Regions from separate parts of the Actinoplanes friuliensis DSM 7358 genome, predicted to be linked through region 2. Evidence: riboswitches for the same ligand, from Rfam matches in the RefSeq annotation. Region 2 holds a riboswitch; each other region holds the start of a gene.
What was found. Region 2 has a riboswitch for cyclic di-AMP ahead of AFR_RS07170 (C40 family peptidase). Riboswitches for the same ligand answer to the same signal wherever they lie in the genome.
Positions count from the first base shown of each region.

Region 1: linked by a shared signal. The riboswitch ahead of AFR_RS19020 (LysM peptidoglycan-binding domain-containing protein) and the one ahead of AFR_RS07170 (C40 family peptidase) in region 2 are both predicted to bind cyclic di-AMP.
Region 3: linked by a shared signal. The riboswitch ahead of AFR_RS20330 (C40 family peptidase) and the one ahead of AFR_RS07170 (C40 family peptidase) in region 2 are both predicted to bind cyclic di-AMP.

Region 1 is NC_022657.1:4,125,157-4,127,412, forward strand. Features, by position in the region: gene menC (o-succinylbenzoate synthase) at 1-709, shown strand, start outside; cyclic di-AMP (ydaO/yuaA leader) riboswitch at 796-981, shown strand; gene AFR_RS19020 (LysM peptidoglycan-binding domain-containing protein) at 984-1,529, shown strand; gene AFR_RS19025 (DprA-like winged helix domain-containing protein) at 1,608-2,256, shown strand, end outside.
Region 2 is NC_022657.1:1,555,714-1,557,969, forward strand. Features, by position in the region: gene AFR_RS07165 (sigma-70 family RNA polymerase sigma factor) at 1-38, shown strand, start outside; gene AFR_RS07170 (C40 family peptidase) at 112-1,047, opposite strand; cyclic di-AMP (ydaO/yuaA leader) riboswitch at 1,081-1,219, opposite strand; gene AFR_RS07175 (DUF3817 domain-containing protein) at 1,428-1,754, opposite strand; gene AFR_RS07180 (hypothetical protein) at 1,772-2,191, opposite strand.
Region 3 is NC_022657.1:4,405,749-4,408,004, reverse strand. Features, by position in the region: gene AFR_RS20335 (aminoglycoside phosphotransferase family protein) at 1-200, opposite strand, end outside; gene AFR_RS20330 (C40 family peptidase) at 272-1,261, opposite strand; cyclic di-AMP (ydaO/yuaA leader) riboswitch at 1,276-1,410, opposite strand; gene AFR_RS20325 (M56 family metallopeptidase) at 1,545-2,256, opposite strand, start outside.

The sequences.
Region 1 (2,256 bases), 2.6 Mb from region 2:
CGGCATCATGTCGTCGATCGGCGAGCTGCTCGACGCGGTCGGTGGTTATCTCGACGCCGGCTACGTGCGGATCAAGCTGAAGATCGAGCCCGGCTGGGACGTCGAGCCGGTCCGCGCGGTCCGCGAACGGTACGGCGACGACGTGCTGCTGCAGGTCGACGCGAACACCGCGTACACGGTGGGGGACGCCCGGCATCTCGCCCGGCTGGACCCGTTCGGGCTGCTGCTGATCGAACAGCCGCTGGACGAGGAGGACATCCTCGGGCACGCGGAGCTGGCCAGGCGCATCAGCACGCCGGTCTGCCTCGACGAGTCGATCACGTCGGCGCGTACGGCCGCCGCGGCCATCACGCTCGGGGCGGCGGCGATCGTCAACGTCAAGCCGGGGCGGGTCGGCGGATACCTGGAGGCGCGGCGGATCCACGACCTGTGCGTGGCTCACGGCGTACCGGTGTGGTGCGGGGGGATGCTCGAGACCGGTCTGGGGCGGGCCGCGAACGTCGCGCTGGCGGCGCTGCCGGGCTTCACCCTGCCCGGCGACACCTCGGCGTCCGACCGGTACTACCGCACCGACGTTACCGAGCCGTTCGTGCTGGAAGAGGGGCATCTGCGGGTGCCTACGGGGGCGGGGCTGGGCGTCTCTCCCGTACCGGAGATTTTGGATGAAGTGACCGTCTCGACCGAGTGGATCCCGCTGGGCTCGCACTGAGAAGAAGCTCACGAAAGTCGCTCAGGGCTTGGCCGGCGGCCTTCGGGGGTGGCTAACGTCGGCCCGGTCCGCTGACGTGGACCCCGCGGTCGGTAACGCCGAATCCTGCCGCCGACCGGGCCGGGACCTTTATCGAATGGCATGGAGCGGGGGACCCACACGTTCCCCGGCACGCGCTTGCCGCGTGCCTCGGGGTGAAGCCGCGCACCCGGCGGCCGGGCAACCTCAGCCCGAACCCGACAGCTGACCTCGCAGGCGTGGAGGTTGTACACAAATGGCACAGAATCACCAGCGGTTCCTGCGCGCCCTCGGCCTGATGGCGGCCGGCGCAGCGGGCACGGTCGCGATGCTCGGCCCGGCCACCGCGGCCGAGGCGAAGTCCGGTGTGAACTGGGATGCCGTCGCGAAGTGCGAGTCCGGCGGCAACTGGAAGATCAACACCGGCAACGGCTACTACGGTGGCCTGCAGTTCAGCCGCAGCACCTGGAAGGCGTACGGCGGCGGGAAGTACGCGAGCACGGCCAACAAGGCCAGCAAGGCGGAGCAGATCCGGATCGCCGAGAAGGTGCTGGACGGGCAGGGGATCGGCGCGTGGCCGACCTGCGGCAAGAAGGGCAAGACCAAGGCCAAGTCCTCGTCGTCGTCCGCGCATTCCTCGGCCCGGACTTCGCACTACACCGTGAAGCCGGGTGACACGCTCGCCTCGATCGCGGCGGCGAAGCACGTCAAGGGCGGCTGGCGGGCGCTCTTCAAGCACAACCGTTCCGTGCTCGGTGGCAACCCGAACGTCATCGTCCCGGGTCAGCGCCTGGCGCTCTGAGATCCGGCCCGGCTGCCCTTCCTCCGTGGGGCAGCCGGGCCCTCCCTTTCTGTCGCACCCCCTCTCTATGTTGTGCGCATGGTTTCGGCGGCGTACTCCTACCTCGGGTCCTCGGCTCTCACCGACGGTCTGACCCTGCAGACCTCCGGTGGCCCGGCGGCGCATCCCCGCTTCTTCACGGGCTTCCTGAACGATCCCGGTGCGGCGGCGACCGGTCTGCTGGCGGTGGCCGAGGTCGCGCGCAGCCGCTACTTCCGCCCGGTCAGCCCGGCCAGCCTCGATCCGGTGGTGACCGCGGGGTCCGACCGTCTGCGGTTCGAGTCGTTCTCCGGCTGCTGCGGTGTCTACGCCCGCCTCGACGTGCTGCCCGCGGGCATCGACGGTGAGATCACCGCGCACGGCACCACCAATGTGGACGTCAACGTCCCGCTGCAGCGCGCGCTGACCCGTGTCGGCCGCGCCGATCCGCTGCACCTCGCGGTCGGCCCGGACGATCTGACCGTCACGACCTTCGACGGGCCGCTCGTCGAGCGCAAGGTGCCGCTGCCGTCGCGCTGGCTGCGCGGCTTCGCCGAGGCGCAGGTGCTGACGTCGCGGTTCGACCCGCGCGCCGAGGTCGGCATCGCCGACGCACGAGCCCTGCTCAACCGCCTGCCCGCCGGTGACCGTTCGGTGCTGTGGGCGGTGCCCGCCGGCCGCAGCCTGCGGCTCACTTCCCGGCCGGTGC
Region 2 (2,256 bases):
GTGAGCTCGCCCGCGCCGAAGGCCTCCAGGCCGCGTAACTCCACCACCTACCGACACCAGAAGGCCGGTGCCCCGAGCGGGGACACCGGCCTTTTGCCGTTGCTGTGGCGCCTAGACCCGGCCGTAGCCGTTCGGCGTCATGATGTCGATCGTGCGCTTCTTGACGGGCTGACCCGCGCGGGAGGCGTCGATGATCTGGCCGCCGCCGACATAGATGGCGACGTGGCCGTTGCTGCGGTAGAAGACCAGGTCGCCCGCCTGGAGCTGCGAACGGCTGATCCGTGTTGTCGCGCTGTACTGCGCGGCGGCGTTGTGCGGCAGTGACTTGCCGGCGGCCCGCCAGGCGGCGGAGGTCAGGCCCGAGCAGTCGTAGCCGTTGGGACCGTCGGCGCCGTAGTCGTACATCACGCCGATGGCGTTGTACGCGAACGTCACCGCCTTGCCCGCCGAGCCCGCGATCTTCGGGATGCTGCCTGTGTACTTGCTGCCGGTTTCCGTCGGTGAGCCGTACGCGGCGGTGCGCATCGAGTACAGCTTCTTGAGGTCCGCCTCGATCTTCTTCTTGCGATCGGACAGTTCCTTGACCTCGGCGGCCTGCTTGTCCTGCGTCGCCTTGAGTGCGGCCTGACGCTCGGTGTAGTTCTGCGTCGTCGCGGTGTATTCCGCGATGTCACGGCTGCGGCTGCGCGAGATCTGCTCGAGGATGCTCATCCGGTCCATGAGGTTGTCGGCGCCTTCGAGCACGACGTTCATGGTGCCGACGTTCCCGGTCATGTAGGCCGAGGACGCGAGTGTTTTCATCTGTCCACCGGCGGCCACGAGGGCTGCCTTGGCCGGACCGACCGACTCGGCGAGCTTCTTCTCCTCGGCCTTGGTCTTCTTCAGGCTGAGCTTCATCTTGTTGAACGACTCGACGACGTCCTCGAGCTGGTCGGACGCCTTGTCGATCTTCTTGGTGAGTTCACTCGTCGACGGTGCCGCCTGGGCAGCCGTCACGGTGGTGCCGCTGATCGCGATCGCCAGGGCGGCGACCACGAGAGCGCGCATCGTCGTGCGGGCGTGTGGCAACGTGCGGGCCTTTCTTCCGCTTGTGGCCGCTTACCGGGTTAGCTGTCGGATTCGGGCTCGGAAGAATGCCCTACCGCGCGGACGCGGATTCACCCCGGTGCTGCTTCGGTGGTTCCCCGGTTCGTCATGGCGGAAGTGGCGGCCCTGGGGGATCGGGGCCGTCTTTTCCGCCGGCGAGGATTCAGCGGCGCTGGCCGGTGCCACCGAGGGTGTGGCTGCGGACCGGACCAACCGCATTAACTTATCGGCGCTCGGCATTAACACAAGAGCCGGGAGAGTGACTTGCGCCAATGATCACATATATGTGAATGATCCCGATAACGGGCGGCGACAAAGCCCTTTCAGAGCGTTACTTTTGCCTACTCTGCCATGGCGGGCGGCGTCTGCACCTCGGTGCCGGCCCATTTGCGAGTAACAACCCGTTCTGCCCAGAAAGAGAAGAAGGGGATGGTGCCGGCGAGCATCACCAGCAGCATCCGCCCGAGCGGCCACTTCAGGCGCCGGCTCAGGTCGAAGGTCGCCACGAGGTAGACCATGTAGAGGAAGCCGTGGAAGGGACCCACCGCGGCCACGACCGTGTCGTTGTCACCCACGTATTTCAGGGGCATGCCGATCACGACGAGCACGATGAGGACCACGCCGACGATCCAGGCGATGATCCGGTAACGGGTGAGGGCTCCCTGCACGATCCACGTCCTCTGTCTCAACTGGTCCTGGGGTAATCGCCGGGCCGGGCGCCGGGATGGGCGGCCAGCCAGCTCAGGTAGTCGTTGTACGCCACCAGCTCGGGGTCGTCGTCGGCGGGCGCCGCGGCGGCCACGGGCACGCGGACCGGGCGGCGTACGGTCACCGGTCCGTCTTTCTGCACCGTTGCCTGCTCCGGCTCGCCCGGCTCTTCCTCCGGCACCGCCCGGGAGGCGCGGCGCTCCTGCTGGACCTCGCGGAACCAGATGAAGACGACAAACGCCGCGAACACCGGCCACTCGAAGGTGTAACCCCAGCTGAGGGTGTTGCCGTCGGTGGCGCGGCTGAACTGCCACCAGCCCAGCCCCAGGAACGCGGCGACGAGCACCAGAGCGAGGACGTGGCGCGCGATCCACGCGGGGGTCCACAGCCCTTTCATGGTCCTCAGCGTACCGGCGTGGGTTTGGCGGCAGACGGCTCGGGCAACGCATGCACAGGTACACG
Region 3 (2,256 bases), 2.9 Mb from region 2:
CCCAGCTTGAGCACCGCCGGCGAGCCGTCGGCCCGGCGCACGGGTGCCACCCAGCTGAAACTCAACGGGTACGGGTCACCGGCGGTCAGCCCCCAGTCGTGGGTGACGGCGTCGATCAGCGCCGGGAGGCCGGCCAGCCACTCGCGGCCGGCGTCACCCCAGTTTCCGATGATGTTGCGGGTGAAGGCGGCGGGGAACATCGGGCCATTCTGGTACACAGAAAAAGCCGCCACGTCAGGTGGCGGCCTTTCTGTGTGCGGTGCGAACCGGGTCAGCCCGGCCGGCGCATGCCGGTGATCGCCCCGCTGCGGTCGATCGACGCCATCCGCACATGGTCTCCCGTGTGCGGCGCGTGGACCATGGTGTTGCCTCCGACGTAGAGACCCACGTGGTGGACCGGACTGCCGTAGAAGATCAGGTCACCCGGCTGCAGCTCACTGCGGCTGACCGCCCTGCCCGCCCCGATCTGATCACCCGTGAAGTGCTCGAGGTGCACTCCGACAGCCGCCCACGCCACCTTGGTGAGACCGGAGCAGTCGTAACCGCTCGGCCCCTCGGCGCCGAAGATGTAGGGCTTGCCGATCAGCGAGCACGCCTTCTGCGCCGCCCGGCCGCCCTTGGAGTTGTCGTAGTCGACCGGACAGGGGCCCGTCCGGAACGCACCGCCCGAGCTGCCGCTCGCGCCGTACGCCCTGATCCGCAGTTTCTGCAGATCGTCGACCTTCTTCTGAATGTCCTTCTTCTGCTGTCCCAGCAGCTTGTCGCGTGCCGCGACGGCATCGGTCAGGGTCTTCAGATCACGCTTGTCACCCGCGAGCTGGTCGCGCAGCTTGGCCACACCCGCGATCGACTCGCGCTGGTGCCGGCTGAGCTGATCGAGGAACGTGAGCTTCTCGGTCAGACCGGTCGGCGAGCCACTGACGATCATGGCCTTCACGGCGTTGGGCGAGCCCTGCATGTAGGCCTGCCCGGCCATGTTGCCCACCTGCGACATGGCCAGATCGACCTGCAGCTCCAGCGGTGCGAGCCGCTTGTCGATCTTCTTGAGCTGGGCCCGGTTCTTGATCAGCTGGTTGTGCACGTCGTTGTACTGCTCGATCACCGGTTCCAGCTTGTTCCACTGCTCGTCGATCTGCTTTTCGATGTTCGACGGCGACGGTGTCGCATGTGCCACCCCGGGAGCGAGAAGAATCCCGACCGCGGCGACGGCGCAGGCGATGCCGCGCAGAATTGCGGCGCTGCGCGCCTCAATCCGTTTCACGTAGGTGCAGTGTCCTTTCTTCCCTCGGCCGCCGACCGGGTTAGCTGACGGGTTCGGGCGGGAAGCGCGCCCGGCCACGGTGATGCTGTGGCTTGACCCCTGGTTCCTGGGTCCCCGGCTCGTGAACGACGATTAGGCGGTGGCCGTCAGTTCGCCCGGGATCGGACGAGGGGGGACTGAGCGGCCGGGCACCACCGTACTCCCGATCAAAGCGTTAGAGAACCCGGCGGTATAGGGACACAGAACGCATAACGCCGTGTGACGCACCGTAATTAAGACGGACTTAAAGGGGCCACGCCGAGAGCGCACGGTCGAGCCAGGGCACCACCAGGATCACGGTCGGTAGCACCAGCAGGCCTGCGGCCAGGGTGGCCGCCAGCACCGTCAGACCCTTCGACCGCGGGTCCGGCCCGTCGAGGCGTTCCAGCCGCCGGCGGCGATCCGCGTCCGCGCTGCCCACCTCGGCGGGAGCGTCCGGGCTGACCGCGTCGCTGAGCAGCGCGAGGGCCGTCCGCAGCGGCGCGGCACCGGTGCTGCGCCGCGCCGCGTCGTCCGCGACCATCTCCAGCAGCAGGTGGACGGCGTCGAGCGGCGCACGGCTGCGCAAGGGCCGGGGCACCGCCCGGTAGAACGCGGTGAACGACTCCATGACCACGTCGTGGCGGTGCCGCAGGTGGGCCTGCTCGTGCGCGATCACCGCCGACACCTGTTCGGCGTCGAGGACCTGCAACGCGCCACCACTGAGCACCACCCGCGGCGAGCGCCCCGGCAGGCAGTACGCGAACGGCAGCGGCCCGTCGAGGACGCGCAGCCCCTCGGGCACCTCGGCCGGCAACGCGCCGTGGCGCTCCGCGGTGTCCAGCAGGTCGACCAGCAGCCGGTGCCGGGCACGGCGGGCCCGCGAGCGGCGACTCACCTGCACGAGCGAGACCACCAGGCGCAGGATGATCAGAGCGGCCACTGCCAGCGCGCCGATCAGGGCGATCGCGCCGACC